DNA from 3 places in the Caulobacter sp. GW821-FHT12D05 genome. Region 2 is predicted to be linked to each of the others. Evidence: predicted binding sites of a transcription regulator. Region 2 holds the regulator's gene; each other region holds the start of a gene.
The links. The regulator LexA, encoded in region 2, represses DNA repair genes until DNA is damaged. The targets are predictions, from matches to a motif close to ATGTTCNCNANNTGTTCT.
Positions count from the first base shown of each region.

Region 1: AC1RRR_RS09690 (putative DNA modification/repair radical SAM protein) is a predicted target of LexA. The motif match lies at 1,588-1,605, and genes of this name have one in related genera.
Region 3: ssb (single-stranded DNA-binding protein) is a predicted target of LexA. The motif match lies at 8,234-8,251, and genes of this name have one in related genera.

Region 1 covers NZ_JBXAQO010000002.1:458,680-468,770, reverse strand. Annotated here, with positions in the region: gene AC1RRR_RS09695 (UdgX family uracil-DNA binding protein) at 1-354, opposite strand, end outside; gene AC1RRR_RS09690 (putative DNA modification/repair radical SAM protein) at 354-1,574, opposite strand; gene AC1RRR_RS09685 (HU family DNA-binding protein) at 1,707-1,988, opposite strand; gene AC1RRR_RS09680 (hypothetical protein) at 2,319-2,576, shown strand; gene ligD (DNA ligase D) at 2,584-5,193, shown strand; gene AC1RRR_RS09670 (nuclear transport factor 2-like protein) at 5,254-5,679, shown strand; gene ku (non-homologous end joining protein Ku) at 5,676-6,524, opposite strand; gene AC1RRR_RS09660 (DNA topoisomerase IB) at 6,537-7,568, opposite strand; gene AC1RRR_RS09655 (helix-turn-helix domain-containing protein) at 7,699-8,106, opposite strand; gene AC1RRR_RS09650 (NAD(P)/FAD-dependent oxidoreductase) at 8,322-9,332, shown strand; gene AC1RRR_RS09645 (acyl-CoA dehydrogenase family protein) at 9,356-10,091, shown strand, end outside.
Region 2 covers NZ_JBXAQO010000001.1:1,017,085-1,027,175, reverse strand. Annotated here, with positions in the region: gene gltX (glutamate--tRNA ligase) at 1-1,211, opposite strand, end outside; gene AC1RRR_RS04425 (ComEC/Rec2 family competence protein) at 1,419-3,554, shown strand; gene AC1RRR_RS04420 (isocitrate lyase/PEP mutase family protein) at 3,585-4,340, shown strand; gene lexA (transcriptional repressor LexA) at 4,410-5,117, opposite strand; gene AC1RRR_RS04410 (class I SAM-dependent methyltransferase) at 5,289-6,074, opposite strand; gene lepB (signal peptidase I) at 6,125-6,916, opposite strand; gene AC1RRR_RS04400 (lysophospholipid acyltransferase family protein) at 6,979-7,545, opposite strand; gene trpC (indole-3-glycerol phosphate synthase TrpC) at 7,632-8,420, opposite strand; gene trpD (anthranilate phosphoribosyltransferase) at 8,417-9,442, opposite strand; gene AC1RRR_RS04385 (anthranilate synthase component II) at 9,445-10,041, opposite strand.
Region 3 covers NZ_JBXAQO010000001.1:824,111-834,201, reverse strand. Annotated here, with positions in the region: gene AC1RRR_RS03555 (DUF4861 family protein) at 1-601, opposite strand, end outside; gene AC1RRR_RS03550 (heme-binding protein) at 612-1,058, opposite strand; gene AC1RRR_RS03545 (SAM-dependent methyltransferase) at 1,148-1,810, opposite strand; gene ppdK (pyruvate, phosphate dikinase) at 1,978-4,665, opposite strand; gene AC1RRR_RS03535 (GNAT family N-acetyltransferase) at 4,983-5,549, shown strand; gene AC1RRR_RS03530 (hypothetical protein) at 5,631-6,077, shown strand; gene AC1RRR_RS03525 (hypothetical protein) at 6,081-7,430, shown strand; gene ssb (single-stranded DNA-binding protein) at 7,638-8,150, opposite strand; gene AC1RRR_RS03515 (hypothetical protein) at 8,311-8,712, opposite strand; gene AC1RRR_RS03510 (hypothetical protein) at 8,734-9,420, opposite strand; gene AC1RRR_RS03505 (hypothetical protein) at 9,479-10,091, opposite strand, start outside.

The DNA of each region.
Region 1 (10,091 bases), on a different contig from region 2:
CTTGTGCGACGCGCGGCTGACGGCCTTGGCCATGTCGCGGGCGCGGGCCATGTCGGGATCGGCCGGATTGTCGATCAGCCGCGGCTCCCGCTCCAGCCGCCACAGGATGCGGTAGAGCAGGGCGAGGCGGTCGGGGCTGCGGTGTTGGATCACCTGCTCGGCCAGTTCGACGAAAGCGGCGGGGACGGTGAAGTTGGCCGTGCTGGAGGACGCAGGCGAAGCATCGACGTCGAACAGCTCCCGCTCCACTGTCCACACCACCGCTTCGGGGCTCACCCCCTCGGCCCGCAGAGCTCGCGCGGCCGTGCGCCAGCCGGCGAAGTCGATCTCGGACGCCAAGCGCACCACCCGCATCAGAACAGGTTCAGCTGCTGGGGCTGGACCAGGGCGGCCTTCAGGCTGTCGTGATCGGCCAAAGCCCCGGGCGTCCAGTCGGCGGTGACCACGAACGCCCTGGCGCGCTTCAGGACGGCCCCGACGCGTTTGAGGTCATCGAGGGTCAGGCGGGTGATCTTCCGGGCCGCCAGGATGCGTTCCACGGCCTTTGCGCCCAGGCCCGGCACGCGCAGCAACGTTTCCTTGTCGGCCGTCTGGATGTCGACCGGGAACTTGCCCCGGTTCCTCAGCGCCCAGCCGGTCTTGGGATCGACCGAGAGGTCCAGGTCCTCGCCCTCGGCCACGATCTCGGGCCGTTCGAAGCCGTAGAAGCGCATCAGCCAGTCGGCCTGGTACAGGCGATGCTCGCGCAGCAGGGGCGGGCGCGAGAGCGGCAGGCGTGAACTGGCGTCGGGGATCGGGCTGAAGGCCGAGTAGAACACCCGCCCCAGGCGATAGGCGCCGTACAGGCTGGCGCTGCGGGCCAGGATGTCGCCGTCCTTGGCCGCGTCGGCGCCGACGATCAGCTGGGTCGACTGGCTGCGGGCGAACGACCGCCTGCCGGCTTTCTTCGCCGGCTCGGCATGGTCGTCGATCGCCAGGCGCATGCGGCCCATGGCGCGCTTGATGTCGGTGGGGCTCTTCTCGGGGGCCAGGGAGGCCAGGCTGTCATCGCGCGGCAGCTCGATATTGATCGACACCCGGTCGGCATAGAGGCCCGCCTCGGCCGCCAGCTCGGGCGAGGCTTCGGGGATCAGTTTCAGGTGGATGTAGCCCCGGAAATCGTGGTCTAGCCGTAGCGATTTCGCCACCCGGACCATCTCCTCCATCGTGTAGTCGCCCGTGCGGATGACGCCCGACGACAGGAACAGGCCCTCGACATAGTTGCGCTTGTAGAAGTTCAGGGTGAGGTCGACGACCTCCTTCACCGTGAACCGCGCCCGCGGCGTGTTCGAGGACACGCGGTTGATGCAGTACGCGCAGTCGTAGATGCAGAAATTGGTCAGCAGGATCTTCAGCAGGCTGATGCAGCGACCGTCGGGGGCATAGGCGTGGCAGATGCCCATGCCCTCGGTTGAGCCCACGCCCTGACCGCCGACTGAGGTCCGTTTCTCGGCGCCGGAAGAAGCGCAGGACGCGTCGTACTTGGCGGCGTCGGAGAGGATAGCGAGCTTGCGTCTGAGATCGAGAACGGCCATGCGCGGCACGTTATTGTTCTCTTTTTGTTCTGGAAAGTCTTCACGCGCGACGAGGGCATGAGGCTCAACGTCGCGCGTGAAGGGAAGCGTCGGGAGGCGGACACTTTGTGGCGTCCGCCCCTCGCTGAGGGATTAGCCGTTGACGGCGTCCTTCAGTTGCTTGGCCGGCGTGAAGGCGACCTTCTTGCTGGCGGCGATTTCGATGGTCGCGCCCGTGGCCGGGTTGCGGCCGGTGCGGGCCGGCTTGGCCTGGACCTTGAACTTGCCGAAGCCCGGGATCGAGACTTCTTCACCCTTCACGGCGGCGTCGGAGATCGACTTGAAAACGCCGTCGATGATGGCCTTGGCTTGGGTCTTGGTCAGCTTGTCGTCGGCGGCGACAGCGGCGTCGACCAGATCGGAAACGTTCGTCATCTCTAAGCTCATGTCCTGTGAATCAGGGAGTTGTGAGCCTGCCGAGGCGTTTTGGGTTTGTCACCCGTTAGGGAAGGTTAAAACGCCGATTCATGGGGGCAAAACGCCCGTGGGCCGGGGATTTTTACGAAATCGTCGCCTCCGGAACGGCCAAGTTCAGGGCAAAAGCGTTAATGTTGGTCTTGGAAGTGGACTATCGGGCGACTCATGCACCAGGTGATTCTGCACGGAATCGCCTCCGGCCTGGTCCGCCGCGCGCTCAAAACGCCAAGTTAGGAACGCCCCCACGGCCCAGCCATTTCTCCTGCGAACCTCTCAAGGAGAACTGCCATGACCGACGTCGACAACGGATGGGACGGCCAGGACGGCGCCGAAGCGCTGGACGAGGATGTCGTCGGCAAGGACGGCGAACTGCGCACCTTCGAGGAGCTGCCGGACGTGCTGGACGTCACCCAGGCCGAGGGCGACGCCGACGATGACGACGCCCTGATCGCCGAAGAGCTGGACGACGACGAGATCATCGAACTCGAGCAGGACGAGGACGGCGACCCCGACGACGTGCGTCCCGAAGTGTTTGACGGCGAGTAGCCAAGCGATGGTGACGCGCAAGCTGGCGGCCTACCAGGCCAAGCGCGACTTCAAGCTCACGGCTGAGCCTTCAGGCGAGGTCGAGGTCGCCGTGTCCGAGCGGGCGCGTTTCGTCATCCAGAAGCACGACGCCACCCGGCTGCACTACGACCTGCGGCTGGAGCACGAGGGTGTCTTCCTGTCGTGGGCGGTGACCCGGGGGCCGTCGCGCGATCCGCATGACAAGCGCCTGGCCGTCCATGTCGAGGACCACCCGCTGGCCTATGGCGACTTCGAGGGCACCATCCCCGAGGGCCAGTACGGCGGCGGCACGGTGATGCTGTGGGATCGCGGCTGGTGGGCGCCCGAGCCGGGCTTCGACCTGGAGAAGGGGCTCAAGAAGGGCGAGATCAAGCTGGTCTTCGCCGGCGAGCGGATGAAGGGCGGCTGGGTCCTGGTTCGGATCAACAACGACAAATTCGCCAAAGGGAAGTCGGGGGGCGGGAAACGCGAGAACTGGCTGCTGATCAAGCATCGTGACGAGTTCGCCATCGAGGGCGATCTCGACTTCCTGGAGGACACCAGCTTCTCGATCGCCTCGGGCCGGACGATGGACAAGATCGCCGCCGGCAAGGGCAAGGCCCCCAAGCCGTTCATGACCGACGCCGGCCCGGCCCCGGACGCGGTGTGGAACAGCAAGACCTCGCCCGAGGCCAGCGGCGAGAAGGCGGCCGAAGAGACGGGCGCGCCGAAGCGAAAAACGGCCAAAGCCAAGACGGCGGCCAAGATGCCCGACTTCATCCCGCCGCAGCTGTGCAAGCTGGTCGATCGACCGCCCGGCGGCGCGGGCTGGGTGCACGAGATCAAGTTCGACGGCTATCGCATGCAGTTGCGCATCGAAGGCGGCCAGGCGGCCCTTCGCACCCGCACGGGCCTGGACTGGAGCAACCGGTTTCCGCAGCTGATCAAGGACGCTGCCGATCTGCCCGACGCCCTGATCGACGGTGAGATCGTGGCTCTGGACGAGGCCGGCTCGCCCAGCTTCGCTGGCCTGCAGGCGGCGCTGTCGGACGAGGTGACCGAGGACCTGATCTTCTTCGCCTTCGACCTGCTACATGCCGAAGGCGAGGACCTGACGGACCAGCCGCTGGCGGACCGCAAGACGCGGCTGAAGGCGATGCTGCCGAAGGACGGCGAGCGCATCCGCTATGTCGAGCACTTCGCCAGCGGCGGCGAGGCGGTGCTGCAATCGGCCTGTCGGATGTCGCTGGAAGGCGTGGTCTCCAAGAAACTCGACGCGCCGTATCGCTCGGGCAAGTCGGCGACCTGGACCAAGGCCAAGTGCCGGGCCGGCCATGAGGTGGTGATCGGCGGCTGGACGACCACGGGCGAGGCGTTCCGATCGCTGATCGTCGGCGTCTACAAGGATGGTGACCTGGTCCATGTCGGCCGGGTGGGTACGGGCTTTGGCCGCGACAAGGTCGCCAAGCTGCTGCCGGCCCTGAAGAAACTGGCGCGCAAGACCTCGCCGTTCAGCGGCAAGGGCGCGCCGAAGGGCGGGGCTAGCGTGCATTGGGTCGCGCCTGAGCTGGTCGCCGAGATCGAGTTCGCCGGTTTCACGGGAGAGGGTTCGGTGCGCCAGGCGTCGTTCAAGGGACTGCGCGAGGACAAGCCCGCCAAGGCCGTCGAAGCCGAGGCCCCGGCGCCGGTCGAGGAGGCGCAGCTCGTTACGCCGAAAGCCGGCAAGGCCGCGGTGCTGGGCGTGGCGATCTCCAATCCCGACAAGCCGCTGTGGTCGGACGCCGGCGACGGCGCGCCGGGGAGCAAGCTGGATCTCGCCCGCTACTTCGAAGCCGTTGGCCCCTGGATGCTGGAGCACGTGAAGGGCCGGCCCTGCTCGGTGATCCGCATGCCGGATGGCATCGGCCATGAGACCTTCTTCCAGCGCCATTCGGGCAAGGGCGTCTCGGCCTTGATCGACGAGGTCACGGTCAGCGGTGACCGCAAGCCGTATCTGGTCTTCAACACGGTCGAGAGCCTGGTCGCCGCCGCCCAGTGGGGCGCGACCGAGCTGCATCCCTGGAACTGCCGGCCGGGCGATCCCGAGGTCCCGGGGCGGCTGGTCTTCGACCTGGACCCCGCGCCGGACGTGGGGTTCGACGCCGTGATCGAGGGCGCGCGCGAGATCCGCGACCGGCTGGAGGCGCTGGGCCTGGTCCCGTTCTGCAAGACCACCGGCGGCAAGGGGCTGCACGTGGTCACGCCGCTGAAGGGGACGAAAGTCGACTGGGACGCCGCCAAGGCCTTCGCCCGCGAGGTTTGCGCCCGCATGGCCGCCGACAGCCCCGACCAGTACCTGCTGAACATGTCCAAGAAGGAGCGCGGCGGGAAAATCTTCCTCGACTACCTGCGCAACGACCGCATGAGCACGGCGGTGGCGCCGCTGTCGCCACGCGGCCGGCCGGGCGCGCCGGTATCGTGGCCGGTGGCGTGGACCCAGGTGCGCAAAGGGCTGGATCCGTCGCGCTTCAACATCCGCACCGTTCCGGGGCTGGTGAAGGACCTCGACGCTTGGGACGCCTATGCCGACAGCGAGCGGGACCTGGCGACGGCGATCAAGAAGCTGGGCAAGGCGTAGGACGGATTTTACAGTGCTGCGATCCGGCGCCTTCGAACGTCGGAATAATGGGAGGGCGACATGGCCCAAGAGCACGCGCTGCAAACGCTGGAGACTTGGCACGACCTCCTGGAGAAGCGCGAGTTCGACCGCCTGCGGCCTTTGGCGGCCGACACAGTCGTTTTCCGTTCGCCGGCCTTCTTCACGCCGTATCCGGGCGTAGAGCCGCTGGTGCACATCATCGCGACGGTCAACACCATCTTCGAGGACTTCGCCTACCACCGCACGTTCTGGTCGGAGGGGCACGAGTCCGTCGTGCTGGAGTTCAGCGCCCGTGTCGGCGACAAGAAGCTGAAAGGCATCGACATCATCTCCTTCGATGACGCCGGCAAGATCCGGGAGTTCGAGGTGATGATCCGTCCCGCCAACGCCGCCGCGGCGGTGGGCGAGGCGATGGCCGCCAAGGCCGGGCCGCGCCTGAAGGAACTGTTGAGCAAGCCGGCCTAGCTGGCCTTCTTCCGCGCGGGAGCCTTGTGCGCGGTGGGCTTCTTGGTCGCCGACTTGGCCTTCGCCGGCGCCTTGCCCAGGCTGCTGCGCAACGCCTCCATCAGGTCGACGACGTTGGTGTCCTCGGGCTCTTCGACCACGACCTTGCGGCCCTTGCCCTTCTGCTTGTCCTTGATCAGGGCGCGCAGGGCGTCCTCGTAGCGGTCGTTGAACTGCTCGGGATCGAAGGGGCCTTCCTTCTGCTCGATGATCTTCTGGGCGATTTGGATCATCGCCGCGTCGGGCTTCTTGTCCGGGATGGCGTCGAAATAGTCGGCGGCGGCGCGGACTTCGTCATGGTTGCGCAGGCTCCAGGCGACCATGCCGGTGTCGCGCGGTTCGATGGCCAGCAGGCGTTCGCGCTGGTGCATGACGACGCGGCCCAGGGCGACCTGGCCCGCCTTGCTCATGGCCTCGCGGATCACGCCATAGGCCTCGGCCGCCAGCTTGCCGTCGGGGACCAGGAAGTAGGGATTGTCCCAATAGAGGCGGTCGATGTCGTCGGCGCTGACGAAGCGCTCGATGTCGATGGTGCGAGTGCTCTCCAGGCGGACGCTGTCGATCTCGTCCTGGGTGATGACCACGTACTCGCCCTTGCTGACCTCATAGCCTTTGACGATGTCGGCGCGCTCGACGGGGCCGAGGTCAGGGTCCGTGGGGATCATCCGGATCCGGTTATGGGTCTTCTTGTGCAGCATGTTGAAGTGCACGTCGCTGCTGGCGTCCGTGGCGGTGTAGAGCGCGACGGGGCAGGTCACGAGCGACAGACGCAGGTGGCCCTGCCAGGTGGGACGGCCGGCGGCCATGGGCGCTCTCCTCTAGGCTTGCGCGCACGAGGCCTTTGCGGCCTCCAGGAAGCGGATAACGGCCAACTCGAACGCACGCTCCGAGCGGCCCGGCTTCAGCGGCAGGACGCCTTGCTGATAGGCCTCCAGCACCAGCGGGTGGATGTATGAGCCGCGGCAGACGGCGGCGGTGTTGCCAAGCAGGCCCGCGACCGCCTTCACGCAGGTGTTGACGTTGCGCTTGGCCTCGCTGGCGGTGCCGGCCTTGGGGATCAGGCACAGAGCGCGGGCGGCGGCCAGGGTGCCGGCCCAGGTGCGGAAGTCCTTGGCCGAGAAGTCCTGGCCGATGGCTTCGCGGATATAGGCGTTGACGTCGGCGCTCTCGACCGAACGGCGCTGGTCGTCCTCGTCGAGGTACTGGAACAGCCGTTGGCCGGGCACGTCCTGGCAGGCCTTGACGATGCGGGCCAAGCGGCGGTCGCGGAAGCCGGTCGTGTGGACCTTGCCGCTCTTGCCCTTGAACTGGAACGTGCCGCCGACGCTGGACAGCTTGGCGTGGCGGTCGCGCAGGGTGGTGAGGCCAAAGCTCTTGTTGGCCTGGGCGTATTCCTCGTTGCCGACGCGGATCAGGGTCAGCTCCATCAGGCGCACGACAGCGGCGATGACCTTGTCGCGGGGCAGGCCGCGCAGGGCCAGGTCGGTCTCGACCCGGGCGCGTAGCTTGGGCAAGGCGCGGCCGAAGGCGATCATGCGGCCGAACTTCAGCCCGTCGCGGTCGCGTCGCCAGGCCTCGTGATAGCGGTACTGCTTGCGGCCCTTCAGGTCGCGGCCGGTCGCCTGGATGTGACCGCGCGGCGAGGGGCAGATCCAGACGTCGGTCCAGGCTGGCGGGATGGCCAGGGCCTTGATGCGGTCCAGCGTGCCGGCGTCGTCGACCTTGTCGCCGTCCGGGTCGCGATAGGCGAAGCCGTCGCCGGCCTTGATCCGGCGCAGCCCCGGATCATCGTCATTGACGTAGAGGAGACCGGTCGCCACCGGCTGGAGATCGAGCGTATCGCGCGGCATGTGACCAGCCCTCCGTCCTTCGTCGGATCAACGGCGGGCGAGGGGGCGGGTTCCGGACGCTTCCGAATGCGAAAAGGCCCGCGACGGTGACGGCGCGGGCCTTTCGAAGCTTACAGATTTTGTGGCCCGACTACGGGGCGTCCTCGTCCACCATGGCGCGGACCAGGTCGACCACCCGGCGGCGCAGGCGGCGGTCGGCCAGGCGCGGGAACAGGCTGGCCAGCTCCAGGCCTTCGGGCGTGGAGACGAACTCGGTCATGCGCTGGGCGAAGCCGTCGTCGATGCCGCCGTCGGTCTCGTCCAGGCCTTCGAAGAAGTAGGACACCGGCGCTTGCAGCAGCTTGGCGGCGTCGTAGAGCTTGCTGGCGCTGATGCGATTGGCGCCGCGCTCGTACTTCTGGATCTGCTGGAAGGTGATGCCCAGGGCGTCAGCGACCTGCGTCTGCGACAGACCCATCATTTTACGGCGGATTCTCAGCCGAGCGCCCACATACAGATCCACGGGATGGGCTGGTTCGACTGCGGGTCGATCGTTCATCCGCCTCTATTCCATCTGCGCCGCGCGGAGGCGGCATGCCAATATTAACGGGTATAGACACAGCTTGGCTGCATCGTCACGTCCGGACGTGCACGGAACGGGTCTTCGCGCCAAAGTGTCGCGCTCGATTTACTATCGTTAATGATGAATAGCCGAAGGATAGACGTGGTCGTTCCGGACTTGACGTCGGCGCCCTCCAGAGGTGTCTGCGCGCCATGACAGTTCAATCGGGCGTGCGTATCGCCGTGGCTGGGGCCGGGGCGCTAGGAACCGCGGTGGCTTTGCGCCTGGCGCGGGCTGGTTTTCAGGTCACCGTCTTCGATCCGGCGGGGCCGGGCGACAACGCTTCGGGCGTGGCGGCGGGCATGCTGGCGCCGGTCAGCGAGGCGCTTTTCGACCCCGCTTCACGCGATCACCTGGCCCTGATGCGGCGCGCTCGCGACCTGTGGCCGGCCTTCGCCGAGGGGCTGGGGATCGAGATTCACCGCGCTGGCGTGCGAATCGAGGGCTCCGAAACCTGGCGCGAGCAGGTGGGCCAGAAGCTGAGCGAGCTGGGCCTGCCGGTCGGCGAGACGATCCCCGAGGACTGGCGCATCGAGGCCCGACCGGCGCTGGCGGCGCTGCGGTTGGCGGCCGAGGCGGCGGGCGCGACGTTCGAGCCAATGGCGGTCGAGGGCTTCGCGCCCGGCGTCCTGCGGCTGGCCGATGGCCGCACCGAAGCCTTCGACATCCTGGTGCTGGCCACCGGTCCCGGCGCGCGGGACGGCCAGCTGGCGCCGGAGACCGCCGCCCTGGCGCCGATCAAGGGGCAGCTCCTGCGGACCTCGGCGGATGAAGGCGACGTGGTCGTGCGGGGCGAGGGTGTCTATCTGGCCCCGGGCGAGACCTTGGCCATCGGCGCCACCATGGAGGCCGGCCGCGACGATCTGGCTCCCGACGCCTCCGCCACCCAATCCCTACGCGCCGCCGCCTGGGCGCTGCGGCCGGACCTGGATCTGGACGCGGCCAGCGTCGAGGTCGGCGTGCGGGTGACGACGACCGACGGCCTGCCGCTGGTGGGCTGGAGCAAGACGCCCGGTGTCATGCTGGCCGTCGGCGCGCGGCGCAACGGCTGGCTGCTGGCGCCGCTTGTGGCCGACATGGTCGCGGCGTATCTGAATGGCGATCACCCGGGCCCGGACGCCGCCGCCATGGACGCGCGCCGTTTTGAGAAGTCAGGGGTCTAACCAACGCAGGGGAGTAGGGCCGGATGTCCGGATTCTGGTTGACCGAAGAGCAGGAAGCCATCCGCGAAGGCGTCGCCAAGGTGTGCGCGGCCTTCGACGACGAATACTGGCGCCGCACCGACGAGACCGGAATCTTCCCCGAGGAATTCGTCGCCGCCATTGCTGAAGGCGGCTGGCTGGGCGTGGCGATGCCGGAAAGCGTCGGCGGCGCGGGCCTGGGCCTGACGGAAGCGGCCGTGATGATGCAGACCGTGGCCCAGTCGGGCGCGGGCTTCTCGGGCGCCAGCGCCATCCACCTCAACATCTTCGGCCCGATGCCGCTGGTGAAGTTCGGCACTGACGAACAACGCGAGCGCCTGCTGCCCCGGATCATTTCGGGCGAGGACAAGATGTGCTTCGCCGTGACCGAACCGAACTCGGGCCTGGACACCTCCAGCCTGGAGACGCGGGCCGAGAAGGTCGACGGCGGCTATCGCCTGAACGGCCGGAAGATCTGGACCACCGGCGCCCAGCGCGCCAACAAGATCCTGATCATCGCCCGCACCACGCCCAAGGATCAGTGCGCCAAGCCGCACCAGGGCCTGTCGCTGTTCTACACCGACGCCGAGAAGATCGAGGCCAAGCCGATCCCGAAGATGGGCCGCAAGGCCGTCGAGTGTAACATGCTCTTTATCGAGGACTTGTTCGTCCCGGCGCAGGATCTGGTCGGCGAGGAGGGCAAGGGCTTCCAGTACCTGCTGCATGGCCTGAACCCCGAGC
Region 2 (10,091 bases):
GCGACCGAGGCCAGTTGGTCCCGCAGGCGCTTCAGGCGCTCGACGGTTTCCTCGGTCAGCTGCTTTTGGGTTTTCTCTTCCAGCGCCAGCGGCCGCGTCTTCAGCGCGAAGGCGCAGTGGTCGACCAACTCCAGGATGGTCTTGGCGCCTTCTTTCACTTCCGGAACGGTGCGGGCGATGCGCTCGCGGGCGTCGGCCGGCAGGGCCTCGCCACGCTTCTGAGCCGCGTCGAGGGCCAGGTCGGTCAGGCGCGCGTCGTCGGCCTTGCGCAGGTGCTGGGCGTTGATGTGGTTCAGCTTGGCCCAGTCCAGGCGCGCGGGCGCCTTGACCACGTCGGCCACGTCGAACCAGCTGATCGCCTGCTCGTCGTTGAAGACCTCGTCGTCACCATGGCCCCAGCCCAGGCGCGCCAGGTAGTTGCGCATGCCCTCGGGGATGTAGCCCAGGTCGGCGAACTCGCCGACGGCTTGGGCGCCGTGGCGCTTGGACAGCTTGGCGCCGTCCGGGCCGTGGATCAGCGGGATGTGGGCGAAGGCCGGCACGTCCCAGCCCAGGGCCTTGTAGATCAGGCTCTGGCGGGCGGCGTTGTTCAGGTGGTCGTCGCCCCGGATCACGTGGGTGACGCCCATGTCGTGGTCGTCGACGACCACGGCCAGATTGTAGGTCGGCGCGCCGTCGGCGCGGAGCAGGACCAGGTCGTCGAGCTCGATGTTACGGAAGGTCACCGGACCCTTGACCATGTCGTCCACGACGGTCTCGCCGTCCAGCGGACCCTTGAAGCGGATCACGTGCGGGACCGACAGGTCGCCTTCCGGGGCGTCGCGCCAGGGCGAGCGGATGGCGCGGCCTTCGGCGCGGGCCTTCTCGCGGGCGACTTCCAGTTCTTCGACGGTCATCCAGCAGCGATAGGCGCGGCCGGCGGCCAGCATTTCCTGCACGGCCTCGACGTGGCGCGGCGCGCGGGTGTGCTGGAACACGACCTCGGCGTCCGATTCCAGGCCCAGCCAGTTCAGGCCCTCGAAGATGGCCGCGACGGCCGCTTCGGTCGAACGCTCGCGATCGGTGTCCTCGACGCGAATAAGGAACTTTCCTCCCGTGTGGCGTGCATATAACCAGTTGAACAGCGCCGTACGGGCGCCGCCGATATGCAGGAAACCGGTGGGCGAGGGCGCAAAGCGCGTGACGACGCCGGTAGGGATGGGGTTCGACATGAGCTTCAAGACTGTGGGGCTGCACGCCGAGATGGCGTCTAGGAACGCGGACCGCAAGGCGACTGCTGAGCGCCTTGGGGCGGGGCGTCTTAGCATGCCGCTTCGTTCCGGGACCAGCCATATTCCGCATCGCGGCGAACTTGGCTTAACCGTCAAAAATACAGTGGTTTCCGGGTGTTAGGCGCGGAACTTGCCGATACCGCGCCGGTGACAGCGGCAACGCGGGTCTCTTGGCGAGACGCCGTGGCGCTGACGGCCGCCGAACTGCGCGTCAACACGGCGCGCGCCTTCTTGTGGACGCCGGTGGCGTTCGGCCTCGGCGCGGCGGGCTATCTGGAAGCGGGGCGTGAGCCGTCAATCTGGCTGCTGGGTGGCGTGACGCTGGTCCTGGCAGCCGTCTGGTGGACGCTTCGCCAGCGGAACGCGGCGGCGCTGCTGGTGGCGCTAGCCAGTCTGGCGGCCTGCGGGGCGGCTGGAGGCCTCGCCGCCAAGGTCCGCAGCGACCGCGTGGCCGCGCCGGTCATGGCCGGGGAGCGGGTTGTGCGGCGGGTAGAGGGCTTCGTCGTCGATGTCGTTAGTCCCGGCGCGGGCGGGCCACGCCTGTTGATTGCGCCGGCCTGGGTGTCGGGTCTGCCGCCTGACCGCACGCCGCGCCGGATCCGGGTGACGATCGGCGAGAACGAAACCCCGGCGCCGGGCCAGCCGATCCGCTTGCGGGCCATGTTGGGACCGCCGCCGCCGCCGGCCGCGCCGGGATCCTACGACTTCGCCCGCGACGCCTGGTTCGACTCGATCGGCGGCGTGGGCTTCATCATCGGCGACTGGGACGCCGCGCGGCTCGATCCGCCGCCCTGGCGGCTGCGGTTGTCCATGGCGGTCAACGCCTTCCGCTGGAGCCTGGCCCAACGGATCCTGGCGCGGATGGGACCGACCAGCGGCGGCCTCGGCGCGGCCATGGTCACCGGTCACGAGGCCTGGATCACCCAGGACCAGACGGACGCCATGCGCGCCTCGGGCCTGGCGCACATCATCTCGATCTCTGGGCTGCACATGGCCATCGTCGGGGGCTTCATGTTCGGCGTGGTGCGGCTGGGCGTCGCCGCCTGGCCGTGGCTGGCTCTGCGAGCGCCGGGCAAGAAGATCGCGGCCATCGCGGGGCTCGTCGCCGTGCTGGGCTATCTGGTGATCTCCGGCGCGCCGCCGCCGGCCGAGCGGGCGGCGATCACGGCCAGCGTGGCGTTCCTGGCCATCCTGTTCGACCGCCGAGCCATCACCCTGCACGGGCTGGCGGTGGCGGCGCTGGTGATCCTGGCGATGAAGCCCGAAACGGCCGGCGAGCCGGGCTTCCAGATGTCGTTCGCCGCCACCGCCGCCCTGGTGGCCTTGGCCGAGGCCTGGCCCCGTCCGGTGAAGGAGATCTCGACCCCGTGGTGGATCCGCTGGCCACAGGCGGGAATCGTCTGGGTGGCCGCCTCGGTCGCGGCCAGCCTGGTGGCGGGCCTGGCCACCGCGCCGTTCGCCATGCAGCATTTCAACCGCGTCGCCGTCTGGGGTTTGCCGGCCAACTTGGCGGTCGCGCCGCTGTCGTCGTTCGTGATCATGCCGTTCCTGGCCATCGGCACCTTGCTCGAGCCGTTCGGCCTGGGCGCGCCATTCCTGGCCGTGGCCGGGTGGGGCATCGACGCCATGGTCGGGATCGCCAACGGCTTCGCCGACGCCCACGGGGCGCAGAGGATCGTGGCCAGCGCGCCGCCGCAGGTGCTGGTGGTCGCCTTCCTGGGCCTGATGATCCTATGCCTGTGGAAGGGCCGCCTGCGCTGGATCGGCGCGCCCTTGGCCCTGGCGGTCGCCCTGTGGCCTCGGCCTACGCCGCCGGACGCCTGGATCGCTGCTGACGGCGCGACGGCCGCCGTGCGCTCGGGAGACGCGGCGGTGCTGCTGCGCACCGACGCCAAGCGGTTCGGGGCCGAGCTGTGGGCGCGGCGGCGCGGCCTCGAACCGGCGACCTGGAGCCTCTATGCCTGCGACAAGCGGGTCTGCGCGCCGGCCCTGGGCGCGCCGGTGCGGCTGTCCCTGGCCTGGAGCCGCAGGACACCCGACGCCGAGACGTTATCGGGCATGTGCGTGGCCAGCGAGGTGGTGGTGATCCGAGGTCCCGCACCCACGCGGATACCGCCTTTGTGCGCCGACGCGGTGCTGCTGACAGCCGAGGATTTCGCGCGGGGCGGGGCCGCCGAGCTCTATCGTCGCCCCGACGGCTGGCGCATCGTCTGGGCTCAGCCGTTGCGCGGCGATCGGCCTTGGTCTCGCCTGCTGACACCTGATGTCACGAGGGACGGCTAAGCCTCGCGCCGACCTTCTGGAGGATCCGTGATGTCCAACCCGTTCGCCGCCCGCCGCGCTGCTTTCCGCGCCCTGCATGCCGAGGGCTGCTTCGCCTTGCCCAACCCCTGGGACGCCGGCAGCGCCAAGCGGTTGCAGAAGCTGGGCTTCAAGGCCCTGGCCTCGACCAGCGCCGGCGCGGCCTGGGCTCTGGGCAAGGACGACGGCCAGATCACGCGCGACGAGGTGATCGAGCACCTGCGCCAGCTGTGCGCCGCCACCGACCTGCCGGTGAACGCCGACTTCGAGGCGGGCTTCTCCGACACAGCCGAAGGCGTGGGCGAGAGCGTCACCCTGGCCATCGAGGCCGGCGTCGCGGGCCTGTCGATCGAAGACTGGTCGGGCTCGGCGCTCTACGACCTGCCGGTGGCCCTCGAACGCCTGAAGGCCGCCCGCGCCGCCATCGACGCCTCGGGCCAGGACGTGATCCTGGTCGGCCGCACCGAGGGTTATCTGCGCGGCAATCGTGACCTGGCCCCGACGATCGAGCGGCTGAAGGCCTATGCCGAGGCCGGCGCGGACTGCCTGTACGCTCCGGCGGTGACCGATCCCGACGAAATTCGCGCCATCGTCCAGGCCGTGGCCCCCAAACCGGTCAATGTCCTGTTCTGGGGCTCGGACATGTCGGTCGAGAGCCTGGGCGCGCTGGGCGTACGCCGGGTCAGCACGGGCGCTTCGCTCGCCGCCGCGGCTTGGGCTGGCTTTGACAAGGCGGCAAAGCGCCTGGCGGAGGAGGGGCGTCTCTAGGCCCCAGATACGAAAAGGCCCCGATCCTCGCTGAGGTCGGGGCCAAATCTCTAATCGCTAGGGCGGGGCCTAGTGATACCGGCGGATCAGGCCCACCAGCTTGCCCTGCACCTCGACCTGGTCGGGGCCGAAGATGCGGGTCTCGTACTTGGGGTTGGCGGCTTCCAGGGCGATCGAGCCGCCCTTCTTGCGCAGGCGCTTCAGCGTGGCTTCCTCGCCGACCAGGGCGACGACGATCTCGCCCGAGGTGGCGGTGTCGCCCTTCTTGATGATGACGTAGTCGCCGTCGAGGATGCCGGCCTCGATCATCGAGTCGCCCTGCACCTCAAGGACATAGTGCTCGCCATTGCCCAGCATGGCCTCGGGCACCGGCAGGCGCTCGCGCTCGTGCTGGATGGCGTCGATCGGCGTGCCGGCGGCGATCTTGCCCAGGATCGGCAGTTCGCGGCTGTCATTGGCGGGCGCCGAGGATGCAGCCGGCGCGGGCGAGGGCGAACCGCCGCCTTCAAACACCTGCGGGCGGAACGCGCCACGGCCCTTGGGCGGGGCGGCCGTCGTGGCCTGCTGCGGCAGCTTCACCACCTCCAGCGCCCGGGCCCGGTGGGCCAGGCGACGGATGAAGCCGCGCTCTTCCAGGGCCGTGATCAGCCGGTGGATGCCCGACTTGGACGCCAGATCGAGGGCCTCCTTCATCTCGTCGAAGGACGGGGAGACGCCGGTCTCCTTGATCCGTTCGTGGATGAACATCAGCAGTTCGTGCTGCTTGCGGGTGAGCATGACGACCTCGATTGGAGCGCGGAACAAACCGCAAACCTTTCGAATGTTCTCTAGGCGTTCCGCGTTAAAGTCAAGTCGAGCGTCGTTCGCCGGAGAAAGGCGAGGAAAATCAAGGGCTAGCTTGGCCGATAGGGTAAATGTCGACCAGAATCAAAAGCTTAACGAAAGCTTTCAGGCGCGCTTGCGGGCTACGATGATGTCCTGGTCCTGCATCGGCTGGCGACGCCATTCGCCGAGGGCGACGTTGAGCACGTCCAGGCCCAAGGCCTCGTATTGCGCCAGGATGGAGGCCAGGTCGTAGGCGATCGTGTCCTCGGGCATGTCCGGGTTGGCCGTCCAGCAGCCGTCCAGGGCGTGGACGAAGTCGAAGGCGATCTGGCCATCGCCGGTGTTGGCGCGGGCCTCGTCGTCGATCAGGTACCAGGAGATGACGCTGGTCCCGCCGGGCTTCAGGACCCGGGCGATCTCGCGGGCGAACTGGGCCTGGTCGGCGGCCAGCAGGTGGGTGAACACCGAGCCCAACCAGACGAAGTCGAAACTGGCGTCCGGATAGGGGAAGACGAAACGGCTGGCCGGCTGCGAGCCTTCCGGATTGTACCGGTCGCTGTGCATGTCGGCGTGGGTGAATTGGAAGCGCGGGTCGCCGACGGCGATATTGGCCCGGCACCAGTCGATGGCCTGGGCCATGACGTCGAAGCCGGCATAACGACCGGTCTCGTCCAGATAGTCGACCAGCGGCGCCGCCGCGCGGCCGATGCCGCAGCCGACGTCGAGGATGGCGTGGTGCGGCTGCAGGCCCGCGTCGATGAACAGCTGCTTGAACTGTTGGCCGACACGCACGTAGTCGGCGTCAGCGGCGCCGACCAGATGCCAGAGCTCTTGCGGGGCGGCCACGGCGTCGGCAGCGGGCAGGGCGGGCGAAAAGACGCGACGCAGCTTGGACAGAAAGGCCCGCATCCGATTCCCTCAAACTCGAACTGGCGCGGACCCTAACGACGGTTGCGGGCTCAGCCAACCTTGGGGGCGGGCAGAGCCTTGAAGGTGCGGTCCAGGCGCAGGCCGTGGCCGGTCCACGAGAACAGGATCCGCTCGGCGCGGCCGACCAGGTTCTCGGCGGGGATGAAGCCCATGCCCAGCTCCGGCGGCAGGTCGGCGTCGCGGGCCACGTCCCAGGCGCACGAGGCATAGCCCTTGGGCGTCGAACCGGGGTTGAAGCGGCTGTCCAGCGAGTTGTCGCGATTGTCGCCCATCACGAAGTAACAGCCAGCCGGGACGGTGTAGACGCCGGTGTTGGCGGCCTGGGTCTCGGCCCCGAAGCTGTTGGTGGCGTAGGTGCGGCCGTTGGGCAGGGTCTCGCGCAGGTGACGTACCGGGATCGGCCAGGCGCCGGGCGAGCCGTCGGCGTCAATTCCGGTCAGGGTCTGGGTCACCGGTGCGCCGTTGATGCGCACCACGCCGCCGCTCATCTGGATGCGGTCGCCGGGCAAGCCGATGACACGCTTGATCACGTCGGTGCGGCCGTCGCTGGGCTTCTTGAACACCACGATGTCGCCGCGCTCGGGCGCCTGGCCCAGCAGGCGTCCGTGGCCCACGGGCGGGCTCAGCGGGATCGAGTGGCGGCTGACCCCGTACGGATATTTGGAGACCAGGATGTAGTCGCCGACCATCAGCGTCGGCTGCATCGACTCCGACGGGATCGTGAACGGCTGGCAGAAGACCGTGCGCGGGATCAGGAACACCACCAGCACGATGGCGGCCGTCTTGGCGGCTTCGATCAGGCCTTCAGTCCACTTGCGCATCGCCGTTCCTTTGCTTGCTCAAGCTAAGGTTAGGGCGGCGAGCTTGGCTAAATCGTGGCGCCCTAGAGAACGGTCTTCAGCTCCGGATGCCTGGGCGTGACCGGCGCATAGAACGCCGCCAGCGCCGCCAAGTCCGTCTCGTAGTCGCCGCTGGGCATCATCGCCGGGCCCAGGCCCACCACCTTGCGCTTGTAGTCCATGAAGCCGGGCACCATCGGCACGCCGGCCTTCAGGGCGATGTTGTAGAAGCCGGTCTTCCAGCCGCTGGCCTTGCCGCGCGTGCCCTCGGGCGCGATCGTCAGCATGAACTCGTCGCGGCGGGCGAACTCGTCGGCCATGGCCTGGACCGTGTCGCGCGACTGGGAGCGGTCGATCGGCACGCCGCCCAGGTCCTTCATCAGCCGCTCGAACGGCCAGCGGAACAGCGAGGCCTTGCCCATGAAGCTGAGCTTCAGGTTCAGCGCGTCGGCCGCGCCCAGGAAATAGACGAAGTCCCAGTTGCTGGTGTGCGGCGCGGCGATGATCACGAACTTGCGGGTGGTCGTCGGGGCCGAGCCCTCGATCGTCCAGCCCTCCCGCTTGAAAAAGGCGACGAGGGACCAATTCACCACGCGGGCGAGCCAATGCATTCGCGTTTCCTCGCGCGGCAGTGTTCTTGTTGAGGTGACTGTGGGCGGGCGAGGCAGAAAACGCCAGACGGCGCGTACCCGATCCGTCAGCCGAGCAGAGCGCGCGTGGCCGCCGTGACGTCGGCTTGGCGCATCAGGCTTTCGCCCACGAGCATGGCCTTGGCGCCGGTAGCTTCCATCCGCACGACGTCGTCGTGGGTGAAGATGCCGCTTTCGGTGACCAGCAGGGCGTCCTTCGGTGCGAGGGCCTGGAGGCGTTCGGTGACGGCCAGGTCGACGACGAAGCTCTTCAGGTCGCGGTTGTTGATGCCCACCAGGTCAGAGCCCAGGGCGCCGGCGCGCTCCATCTCGGCCTCATCGTGGACTTCCACCAGGGCGTCCATACCCAGGCGCTTGGCTTCGCTCATCAGCTCGGCGGCCAGGACGTCGTCGATCATGGCCAGGATGACCAGGATAGCGTCAGCGCCCAGGGCGCGGCTCTCGGCCACCTGCCAGGGATCCACCAGAAAGTCCTTGCGGATGCAGGGCAGGCTGACGGCCGCGCGGGCGTCGATCAGATAGGCGTCGGCGCCCTGGAAGCTGGGGCCATCCGTGAGCACGGAGAGACACGACGCGCCGCCGGCCTCGTAGTTGCGGGCCAGGGCCGGCGGGTCGAAGTCGGCGCGAATCAGGCCCTTGGACGGCGAGGCCTTTTTGATCTCGGCGATCAGGGACAGCTTGCCGGGCGCGTGGCCGGCGATCAGGGCCTGCTTGAAGCCGCGCGGCGACGAGGCGTTGCGGGCGGCGTTCTCGAGCGCGCCCAGGGTGCGGCGACGCTTGCGGTCGACGACCTCCTCAAGCTTGTAGGCGGCGATCTTGGCGAGGATGTCGGTCACGCGGGTACTTCCGAATTGGTGGCGGCCACCAGGCCGGCGAGGGCGGCCTTGGCGCGGCCTTCGTCGATGACGTCGGCGGCCAGTTCGATGCCTTCGACCAGGGTCTCGACCTTGTCGGCGACCAGGAAGGCGGCGGCGGCGTTCAGCAGCACGATGTCGCGATAGGCGCCCTTTTCACCGTCGAACAGACGGGTGAGGGCAGCGGCGTTGAAGTCGGGATCACCGCCGGTGATGTCGGCCAGCGAAGCGCGCGGCAGACCGACGGCCTCGGGCGTGATCGTGAACAGGTGGATGCGGCCGTCGCGCCACTCGGCGACCTCGGTCTCGCCGGTGGTGGTCAGCTCGTCCATGCCCGAGCCGTGCACCGACCAGGCGCGCTCGGCGCCCAGCGCGCCCAGGGCCTTGGCGATCGGCTCGACGAAGCGCGGGGCCGAGACCCCGACCACCTGCCGCTTGGCGCCAGCCGGATTGGTCAGCGGGCCCAGCAGGTTGAAGATGGTGCGGAAGCCCAGCTGCTGGCGGATCGGCGACACGTGTTTCATCGCCCCGTGATGAGCCTGGGCGAACAGGAAGCAGATGCCGGCTTCGTCCAGCGCTTGGCGCTGCTGCTCGCGCGTGGCGTCGATATTGACGCCCAGGGCGGTCAGGACGTCGGCGGTGCCGGACTTGGACGTGATGGCGCGGTTGCCGTGCTTGGCGACCTTCAGGCCCCCGCCGGCGGCCACGAAACCGACGGCCGTGGAGATGTTCAGCGTGTGCAGGCCATCACCGCCGGTGCCGCAGACGTCGATGACGTCGTACGGATGCTCCAGCTGCACGGCGGCGCGGCGCATGGCGCGGGCGCAGGCGGCGATCTCGCCCACCGTCTCGCCACGCAGGCGCATGGCGGTGACGGCGGCGGCCACTTGGGCCGGGGTGGGCTCGCCGCGCAGGCAGGCGGCGAAGAACACCTCGGCGTCATCGTCGCCCAGGGTCTGGCCGTCGGCCAGCTTGGCCAGCAGCGGCTTGAAAGCGTCGGACATGGCTAGACCCAGATCTGCGCGTCGCGCTTGACGTTCGCCAGGTCCATGAAGTTGGCCAGCATCTGGTGGCCGCCCTCGGTGGCGATCGATTCCGGGTGGAACTGGACGCCGAACACCGGACGGGTCTTGTGCTGCACGCCCATGATCTCGCCGTCGTCGGTCCAGGCGGTGACCTCCAGCTCGGGCGGCAAGTCTTCGCGGCGGACGGCCAGCGAGTGGTAGCGCGTGGCGGTGAACGGGTTGGGCAGGCCCTTGAAGATGCCCTTGTCGTCGTGGCGGACCTTGCTGACCTTGCCGTGCATCACGGCCTTGGCGCGGATCACCTCGCCGCCATAGGCCTGTCCAATGGCCTGGTGGCCCAGGCAGACGCCCAGGATCGGCAGGCCCTCGGGCGCGGCCTGCAGCAGCGGCAGGCAGATGCCGGCCTGGTCCGGGGCCTTGGGGCCAGGCGACAGCAGGACGGCGGCCGGCGCCAGGCCCAGGGCCTCCTGCACGGTCAGCGCGTCGTTGCGGTAGACGACCGTCTCGGCCCCCAGCTCGTTCAGATAGTGCACGAGGTTGTAGGTGAAGCTGTCGTAGTTATCGATGACGAGGATCATGACGCCGCCTTTCGGAGGTCGGTTCTAGCCTGCGCGAGCCCTTTGTGTAG
Region 3 (10,091 bases), 190 kb from region 2:
CGATGCCCACCACCAGCGGGCCCGGCTTGTCGGAGCTGATGGTCGAGACCATCCGCGTGAAGTTGGTGCCCAGCGGCAGGGTGAAGGTCCGCGTCTCCCAGACCTTGCGATCGACGTCGACCGGCCACGGGGCGTAGTCGACGCTGAACGAGGCCACGTCCGGCCCGTTCTTGATGACCTTCCAACTGGACCAATTGCGTGAGGTCCACAGCTTGTTGTCCTGCCAGATCCCCAAGCCGCCCGCGCCACGGCCGGTGCCGACGTCGTAGAAGTCCAGGCCCTCGCCATGGTTGGCGTGCTGGTCGCCGGTGCGCAGCTGGCGGTCCATATAGGGCCAGCGCTCGCTCTTGCCCCAGGCGTCGATGCCCGAGGTCGACGGGGGCTCGGCCTTCTCCAGGTCGCGGCTGTAGATCCGGTGAGCCGTGCGGTCGTTCTCCCACAGGATGTCATTGAAGCGGTACGGAGCCAGGGTGACGGCCGCGCGAGGTTTCTGGCCCTCGGCGTCGGGCTTGGCCAGCGGCGTGGCCGGGGCATGTTCCTGAGCTTGGGCAGCTCCCATCGACAGGGCCAGGACGGAAGCGAGGACCAGGGTCTTCATCATCGGAAACGCCTCAGTGGAATTGCGGGAACTTGGCCAGGGCGGCGCGAGCGCAGGCATCCGCGCCCTCGTGCGTGGTGTCGGCGATTGCCAGCCCGCCAACGACGGTCGCCCCGACATGCAGCGGCAACGAGCCGGCGTGAGGGTTCAGGTGGTCGGGGTCGGCCTTGATCTTGGCGGCGAAGTCGGGGTCGGTCTTCTCGCGCGGCTCCATGACGCTGCCAGGCTGGTCGAAGACCACAGCGGCATTGGCCTTGCGCGGCGCGGCGATCGGGGGCTTGGGGCTTTGCTCATCGCGCAGGACGACCAGCGGGTTACCCTTGGCGTCGACCACGGCGGCCGAGACGTGCGCGCCCTTGGCGGCGCAGGCGTCGATCGCGGCCTTGGCCAGGTCGATCGCGGTCGGAAGCGTCAGCGGCTCGGACGAAACGCCCGCCACAAAAGCCAGGATCGCCAGCATCGTGCTTCCTCCAGAAGTCTCTTGCTCCCGGATATAGCGCGCGCCGAAAATTGGTCTAGCCAAAATCGGAAATTGGATAATCCAACCGATCAGTCGGCCTTGGGCCGCACCAGCGCGATCAGCCAGCCGCCGCCCCACGGGGTGTTGATCACCGCCTCGTCCAGCACCTCGCCCATGGCTTTCAGGCGATGCCACAGCCGCAGGGGCTTGAGCGCCAGCCACATGGTCAGGCCGACCGCGCCGCCGGGCTTCAGGTTCGGGGCGTAGTGAGCGACCAGGTCCTCGACCTCGCCCAGGTGCTCGATGCATTCCGAGAACACCACGACGTCGAAGGTCTCGTCGGTCTCGAACGTGCGGCCGTCGCCCAGCAGCATCTTGACCTCGCCGATGGCGATTTCGGGCGCCAGGCGGGTCTCGCCGCGATCGATGGCGGGCTTGGAGAAGTCGACGCCGACATAACGCGCCGGCCGGTGGGCGCGCAGGGCCTCGTAGAACACCCCCTCGCCCGCCCCGATCTCCAGCACGCGCGGATTGGGCCAGCGGTCGGCGATCACGGCGGCCAGCAGGCGATGATGATGGCGCTGGTCCGAGCGGTTCAGGCGGTCATAGACGCCGTCCTGGTACTCGGCGTCCCACTTCTCGACCGGCGCGGCGACGATCGGCTTGTTCCGCTTACGCATGAACAGCTCGCCCAGCCACGGACGGTCCAGGGACATCAGTTCCGTGAACCGGCGCCAGCGCAGATAGGCCATGAACTTCCCCCGAGATGTGTTCCGGGGATAGGGGCTGGGTTAGACGGTGTCCAGCGTGGGGGCGATAACCTCGTCCTTCGACAGGCTCAGGATGAGGTTATCGACTGAAAGGCCTCAGCTATGGTCCTCATCCTGAGCTTGTCGAAGGACGAGGACCACGCACTGAGTTAGCCCTTGTTGGCCAAGGCGGCTTGCGCCGCCGCCAACCTGGCGATCGGCACGCGATAGGGCGAGCACGACACGTAGTCGAGGCCGACCTTCTCGCAGAAACCGATCGAGGCCGGATCACCGCCGTGTTCGCCGCAGATGCCCAGCTTGACGTCCGGACGGGCCGCGCGGCCACGTTCGGCGGCGATGCGGATCAGGTCGCCGACGCCGTCCTGGTCGAGGCTGACGAAGGGGTCCTTTTCGAAGATGCCCTTGTCGATATAGGCGCCCAGGAACTTGCCGGCGTCGTCACGGCTGATGCCGAACGTCGTCTGGGTCAGGTCGTTAGTGCCGAAGCTGAAGAACTCGGCATTGGCGGCCAGATCGGCGGCGCGCAGAGCGGCGCGGGGCAGCTCGATCATGGTGCCGACGGTATATTTCAGGTCCACGCCCTGCTCTTCCAGCACCGCCTTGGCGACGCGGTCGGTCAGGTCGCGCAGGTACTTCATCTCCTCGCCCTTGGCGACCAGCGGGTGCATGATCTCGGGGACCGGAGCAGCCTTGCCCGACTTGGCGATCTCGCAAGCGGCTTCCAGGATGGCCCGGACCTGCATCTCGTAGATCTCGGGATACGAGACGCCCAGGCGGCAGCCGCGGTGGCCCAGCATCGGGTTGGTCTCGTGCAGTTCCTTGGCGCGGCGCAGCAGCTTGGCGGCGTCCAGACCGGTGGCCTGGGCCACGGCTTCGACGTCTTCCTCGGTGTGCGGCAGGAACTCGTGCAGCGGCGGATCCAGCAGGCGGATCGTGACCGGTAGGCCTTCCATGATCGTGAACAGCTCGACGAAGTCGGCTTTCTGGAACGGCGCGATCTTGGCGAGAGCCGTGCGGCGGCCCTTCTCGTCGTCGGCCAGGATCATCTCGCGCACGGCGGCGATCCGGGTGTCGTCGAAGAACATGTGCTCGGTGCGGCACAGGCCGATGCCTTCCGCGCCGAACTGGCGGGCGGTCTTGGCGTCCAGCGGCGTCTCGGCGTTGGCCCGCACCTTCAGGCGGCGCACCTCGTCGGCCCAGCCCATCAGGGTGGCGAAGTCGCCGGTCAGCTCGGGCTCGATCATCTTGGGCGAACCCGCCAGGATCTCGCCGGTCGAGCCGTCGATGGTGATGATCTCGCCGGCCTTGAACTCACGCCCACGGACGCGGAACAGGCCTTCCTTGGCGAAGATCGACACGTCGCCGGCGCCCGAGACGCAAGGACGGCCCATGCCGCGCGCCACGACGGCGGCGTGGCTGGTCATGCCGCCCCGAGCCGTGATGATGCCGCGCGCGGCGTGCATGCCGTGGATGTCTTCCGGCGAAGTCTCTTCGCGCACCAGGATGACGCTTTCGCCGGCGGCGTTGGCCTTTTCGGCGGCGTCGCTGTCGAACACGATCTTGCCGGTCGCCGCGCCGGGCGAGGCCGGCAGGCCCGTGGTGATCACGTCGCGATGGGCGGTGGGATCGATGGTCGGGTGCAGCAGTTGGTCCAGCGAGGCCGGCTCGACGCGGCCGACGGCCTCTTCCTTGCTGATGACGCCCTCGGCGGCCATGTCGACCGCCGTCTTCAGCGCGGCCTTGGCGGTGCGCTTACCGTTGCGGGTCTGCAGCATGTAGAGCGTGCCGCGCTCGACCGTGAACTCGATGTCCTGCATGTCGCGATAGTGACGCTCCAGCGTCTCCACCACCGACTTGAACTGGGCGAACACCTCCGGCATCGCCTCTTCCATCGAGGGGGCGACGTCGCCCATCTCTTCGCGGGCGGCCTTGGTCAGCGACTGCGGCGTGCGGATGCCCGCCACCACGTCCTCGCCCTGGGCGTTGATCAGGAACTCGCCGTACAGGCGGTTGTCGCCGTTCGACGGGTTGCGGGTGAAGGCCACGCCGGTCGCCGAGGTGTCGCCCATATTGCCGAACACCATCGACTGGATGTTCACGGCCGTGCCCCAACTCTCGGGGATGTCGTGCATGCGGCGATAGAACTTGGCGCGGTCGTTCATCCAGCTGGCGAACACGGCGCCGACGGCGCCCCACAGCTGTTCCTGGGCGTCCTGCGGGAACGGCTTGCCCAGCTGGTCGCGGACGGCGTTCTTGTAGTCCTTGATCACGTCGGCCCAGTCGTCGGCGGTCAGGCCGGTGTCGACCTGGACGTCCAGGCGATCCTTGTGGTCGTCCAGGATCTCCTCGAACATGTGGTGCTCCAGATTGAGCACGACGTTCGAGTACATCTGGATGAAGCGGCGATAGCTGTCATAGGCAAAGCGGCGGTCGCCCGACAGCTTGGCCAGGCCCTCGACGGTCTCGTCGTTGAGGCCCAGGTTCAGCACCGTGTCCATCATGCCTGGCATCGAGGCCCGGGCGCCCGAGCGCACCGAGACCAGCAGCGGGTTGGCCACGTCGCCGAAGTTCTTGCCGGTGATCTCTTCGATCTTGGCCAGGCCAGCCTTGACCTGGTCGGCCAGCTCGGCCGGGTACTGCTTGTCGTTGGAATAGTAGTGGACGCAGGCCTCGGTGGTGATCGTGAAGCCCGGCGGCACCGGCAGGCCCAGGGCCGACATCTCCGCGAGATTGGCCCCCTTGCCCCCGAGCAGGTTCTTCATCGAGGCGTCGCCGTCAGCGCCGCCTCCACCGAAAGCGTACACCCAACGGGCCTTGGTCAACGTCTCAACCGGCATTTGTTCTCACCCTGCGATAGTGAAGAAGGCCGCGCCTCTCTTTGGAGGTCGTCTCGCCCTGGAACAGCACTGCTATGTCGTGATCCCGCAGTGCAATATCCGGGCGTTTCAGTAGCACTTCGTCCAAGAACGCGTCCACTGGCGCTTCGCGTTCCAAGCGATAACAATAGAATTCGGCAAATAATTCCAATGACAACGTTGTCCGGTCGATAGGCCTGGCCAGATTTCGAACATCCGCGCCGCAAAGCCGCGACTTGGGCCGAAACCGGACGATTGGGGCGGGTTGTCTTCGCACCGCGAAAAGCTTCCATGTGTGCATGGATCCGCACATCGTCCGACTCGGCCACGCTTCTGAAACGCCCCGAAACGACGCGGATGCGATCGCCGACCTGCACACCCGCAGCCGCCAGATCGCCTATCGCGGCCTCTATGGCGACGCCTTCCTGGACCACGAACTGTTCGAGGTCTCGCGAGCGACGTGGCGAGCGCGGTTCGACGATTTCGACCCGGCCAAGGACCTGATCCTGGCGGCGATGGACGGCGAGACGACGGTCGGCCTGGCCTATGCCTCGTTCCGGCTGAACCCGCAGGTCGGCTGCCTGCTCGACAACCTGCACGTCGCACCCGAGCGCAAGGGCGGCGGCCTGGGCGGCGCCCTGCTGGCCGAGGTCGCGCGGTGGCTGATCGAGAGCCACGGCGGCGCGCCGCTGCACCTGGAGGTCTATGCGCCCAATGAGGCAGCGCTGGGCTTCTACATCCGCAAGGGCGGCGTCGAGGCGGCGCGGTATCGCGAGGAGGTCCCGGGCGGCCGCGAGGTGGAGGTGGTGCGGTATCGGTGGGCGGATCCGGAGGCGTTGTTACCTCAGGACCTGCAAACAATCTGAACAGGAACCCAAAATCAGAACACCTGATGGTTGCGCAATTTAGAATATCAGCGTTCTCTGTGGTTAACAGAGGGGGCTGTTATGACGACCAAAATGCTGGCGCCGAGCTATCTCGGCGCGATCCAACCCGGTGTGCTCAAGATCTCCACCTTCGGCGCTAACGCGTCACAACCTGGCTGCGATCTTCTCTTGTTCGGTCCAGGAGCAAACACCGCAACCATTGAACCGGATCCGGGCGACGCCCATTCGTGGACATTCCAAGTTCAGGACGGCCCAGCGCTCAAGCCGGCCGATCCGGGCTCAGCCCCCCTCCCTCCAAGCAGTGCGGGGGCGCCACCAATATTTCACTTCTCGCTAGCGGCGCGGGCGACAAATCCAGTCACGAGCCAGGAAGAACCTGTACGGGTCGTCGTCACCCTTGATGGAACCCCGCTGACGGCCATCGGCGCCGATCCGCAAGGCCAACCGGCTCAGGACACCGTCGTGGAGATGCCCGACGAATCCATCGACCTCTTCCTGGAGGCGTAGAAAATGGCCCGTCATTTCCTGATCCTTGCCAGCACTAGCTTCGCCTTGTTTGCGGGCGTAGCCGCAGCTGAGGACCAAAAGGAGCTCAAGCTCCAGAGCTACGGGGACATCAAAAACGCAAAGCTATACGAGTACGATACCGCCGTACCGGCGGCGCCGGCGCTGGGCATGGTCGAGAACACTCCGGAGCTCAGCTTCTCCGCGCCCTTCGGCCCCGACCTCAGCAAGGAAGTCATTCTCACGGGCGAAAAACCCGGCTTCGCCGTAGCGCTTCGTCCCTATTGGGTCTCTGGAGCGGGCCTTTACCTAACTCCAGACAACTACCAGAAGGACACGAGTTGGTTCACGCGCACCGCAGCGCGAACGGTTTTCAGCGCCGCAGGCGCCCCCGTCGTAACCGACGCGTCCAAAGGGCTGGGCGCCGCGGTCGGCCTATCCACCGAACTGCTCGATAAAGCGGATCCGCGCTTCAATGATGCGCATCTAACCTGCCTTAAGGACAGCGGGCAGGAAGTTAGCCACATCCGGAACACGCTTATCGCGGCTCTCAACACCGATCCGGCGAAGGTCGCCGAGGCCAAGGTGATCGCGATCACTGCCCTAGGCTCGACGCCGCCTCCTGCAGCGCTTCAGACCGCCGACAGCATCTCAAGCGTTCAAATGGCCCTGCCCCCCTTGCTCAGAGACGTCATCACGGCCTGGAAGAACCAGCAAGTCGAGAGCCTGTCCGCTTCTCAAGCGGCAGAAACGAAATACAAGGCCAGGGTCGCCCGCTGCTTCAAGCGCGCGAAGCTGGCGGCTGAAAACACGGTCAGCCTGCAAGTGGCCGGCGGTACGGGATGGGCGTCCGACACCTACAGCCTGTCAAACATGAAGAGTACCGGCGGCAAGGCGTGGGCCGCGTTCCGCCTGCCCCTGGGAGCCTATAAGGACTGCCGATCGAAATCGAAGGAGTCCACCGAGACCATGGCCTTGGAGGCCAGCGAGATCGAGACCCACAGGGACGGCAAATGCCTGTCCCCGCCCGGCAACCTGACCGCCTTCGCCCACTACAGCAGCGACGACAAGGTAACGGTGGCGAGCGCGACGAAATCGGCCAAGGTCAGCCAGTTCGGCGTCGTCCTCAGCAAAAAGAATGCTGACAATACATGGTCCATTTCGGCGTCGGCCGCCTGGAACAAACGCGACTATGAAGAGGCTGGCTTAGCAACCGACAAGTTCGAACGCTACGCGATCGCCTACGCCCAGAAGGTCACGGGAAAGATCTGGTTTGAAGCCACCTTTGGTCAAACCTCTGGCGTTGCGACGGCCAAGGACGAAAGCTACGGCCTGGTCCGCTTTGTCGTGAAGTGAACCAATAAGAAAACGGCGAGGGACCATCTGAGGTCCGCTCGCCGTTCGCCCCCGTGGAGGGCTCTCCGTCATTGGCTCGAGGCCGCCGTCCGGGCTCTCCACTGTCCCCACCGGTCCGACTCCCACAAGAAGCAGACCGGTCTTGTCTAAGGCCGAGGCGCGGATCGAACTGTGACGATCCGCACACCCGGTGAAATGATCGTTTTCCTAGAACGGGATCTCGTCGTCCAGGTCGGCCGAGAAGCTCTCGCGCGGGCCGCTGGGCTGGCTGCGCTGACCGCCGCCGCCACCGAAGTTGCCGCCGCCGCCGCCCGAATAGCCGCCGCCGTATTCGTCACCGCCGCCCGACGAGGCGCCGGCGCTATCGCCGCGACCGCCCAGCATGGTCAGTTCGCCACGGAACTTCTGCAGCACGATCTCGGTCGAGTACTTCTCGGCGCCGGTGTTGTCGGTCCACTTGCGGGTCTGGATGGCGCCCTCGATGTAGACGGTCGACCCCTTGCGCAGGTATTGCTCGGCGACCTTCACCAGGTTGTCGTTGAAGATCACGACGCGGTGCCATTCGGTCTTTTCCTTGCGCTCGCCGCTGTTGCGGTCGCGCCAGGTTTCCGAGGTGGCGATACGGAGGTTAGCGACGCGGTCGCCCGAACCCAGGCTGCGGATCTCGGGATCGGCCCCCAGATTGCCCACCAGAATGACCTTGTTGACGCTGCCAGCCATCGCTCGCCCTTGTTCTCGCCCAGCGACCCTTGCGCCGGAATCTGAGGGCGGACGTTAACGAGCGCTTAAGCGGGATGCAAGTTTTGTTCCCGGAACGTTCTTGTGGACGAGCAAGAGGGCTGTGGACTGACGAACCGCCCCGCCCTCTTCCGTCGAAGCGCTACTGGGCGGGCTCGCGGCGGATAGCGCCCGGCACGGCCAGGCGGCCGTCGCCCGTGCGGACCAGCGACATGAAGCGCGGGCCTTCATAGGTCTGGCCCACATAGATCCCTTCCTTCTCGAGGAAGATGAAGGACCCCTGATAGGCGCCGACCATGCTCTGGCTGTTGGACTGACCCAGGCGGACAAAGCGCATGCGCGCGCCCTCAAGCTCGGCGGCGCACAGCTCCATCTGGGCCACGTTGCGGGCCAAGGGGTTGTAGCGCAGCGTGCCGTCCTTGTTGGTCGCCACCTGGAAGCAGACGCCCGTCTCGAACGGCGCCTTGGTCTGCTTCTCGCAGGCCGAGAGCCCGAGGGCGGAGACGGCCAGGACGGCGGCGGTGGCGAGGACGGCGTGCTTCATGGATTACACTTATAAAACCAATCAGCCGTTCGGGATAGAGCAGTTCGGGCCCTGATCGAAGGCGGTGTGGAAGCTGCGGTTGTCCGACGAGATCTCGACGCGGCCCGGCACCAGGCGGAGGGTTTCCTCGCCCCAGCGGCCATAGGTGGCGCCGCCCGAACGCTCGCAGCGGCCGCCGAACAGCTGCTGGGCGCAGGCGTTCAGGGTGATGTCGCCCGGCAGGCGTCGCCACTCGTTGCCGGCGTAACGCCAGCAGGCGGCCAGAGGGGTGTTGTTGGAGGCGCTGGCGGGCGTCGAAGGCGTCGACGGGTTCGACGGCGTGGTCGCGGCGGGCGCGGTCACGGTCGGGGTCGGCGGCAGCGGGGTCAGGACGGTGCCGGCTTGGTCGGCCGCGGCCAGGGCCCCGGTCTCGTCCACGCCGACGTCCAGCGCGCCGGTGGCCACGCCGTTCTTCTTGGCGCACTCGGCCAGGGTGATCTCGCCGACGAAGCTGCCGCCCACGAAGCACCGCAGCGGGCGCGCCGGGTCCAGCTTGGCGTCGTCGTCGCGTCCGGTCTCGACGATCAGGCCGGCGCGCGAGGCCGGCGGCTCCTCGGCGGGTTTCTTGTCGTGGCCCGACATCAGGGCCACGGCGATGCCCAGACCAGCCAGCAGCGCGAGCGTCGCGCCGCCGCCGATGATGATCCGTCGATCTTTCAGAAAGTCCATGGCCACTGGCTACGACGCGTCGATGACGCTTTCAAGCTCGGCGACCTCGGAAAAAGGGTTAGCCGCCGCCGGTCAGGCGGTTCAGGGCCGCCTGATAGTTCGAGATCTGGGCGGTCAGATAGGCCGGCACCGTGCCGCCGGACTTGCCCGCGCCCGTGCCGCTATCGCTCTTGACCCCCATCGCCGCGTCGGAGACCTCGCGATAGGCGGTGCGGATCGAGGACATGGCCCGCTGGATGACCGTATTGAGGTTCTTGCGGCCCGCCTCGGTCGTCAGGTCCAGTTCAGGTGGCAGCTGCAGGCCGTACATCGGGCCGCTGCCGTCGGCCGAGACGGTCTTGCCGTCGTCGGTCTTGGTGGCGCGCACGACACCGCCGGCCAGGCCCAGCGAGGTCAGCACGTCGGTGCCGCCCTTGCCGGCCACGACCTCGATGGTCGAGGTGTTCGAGGCCGGGCTGATCTTGAGCACGCGGCTGTTGCCGCTGGACACGACCTCGACCTTGGCGCGGTAGCCCGAGGCCTTCTTGACCTTGTCTGCCAGGGTCTCGAGCGTGTCGTTGGCCTCGATCTTGATCGTGCTCAGGGTCCCGCGCTCGCGGGTGCGGATCTGGAAGGTGTCACCGGCCCGCGCCGCCGTCGCCGAGACGATGCGGTCGGATTGGCTGAAGTCC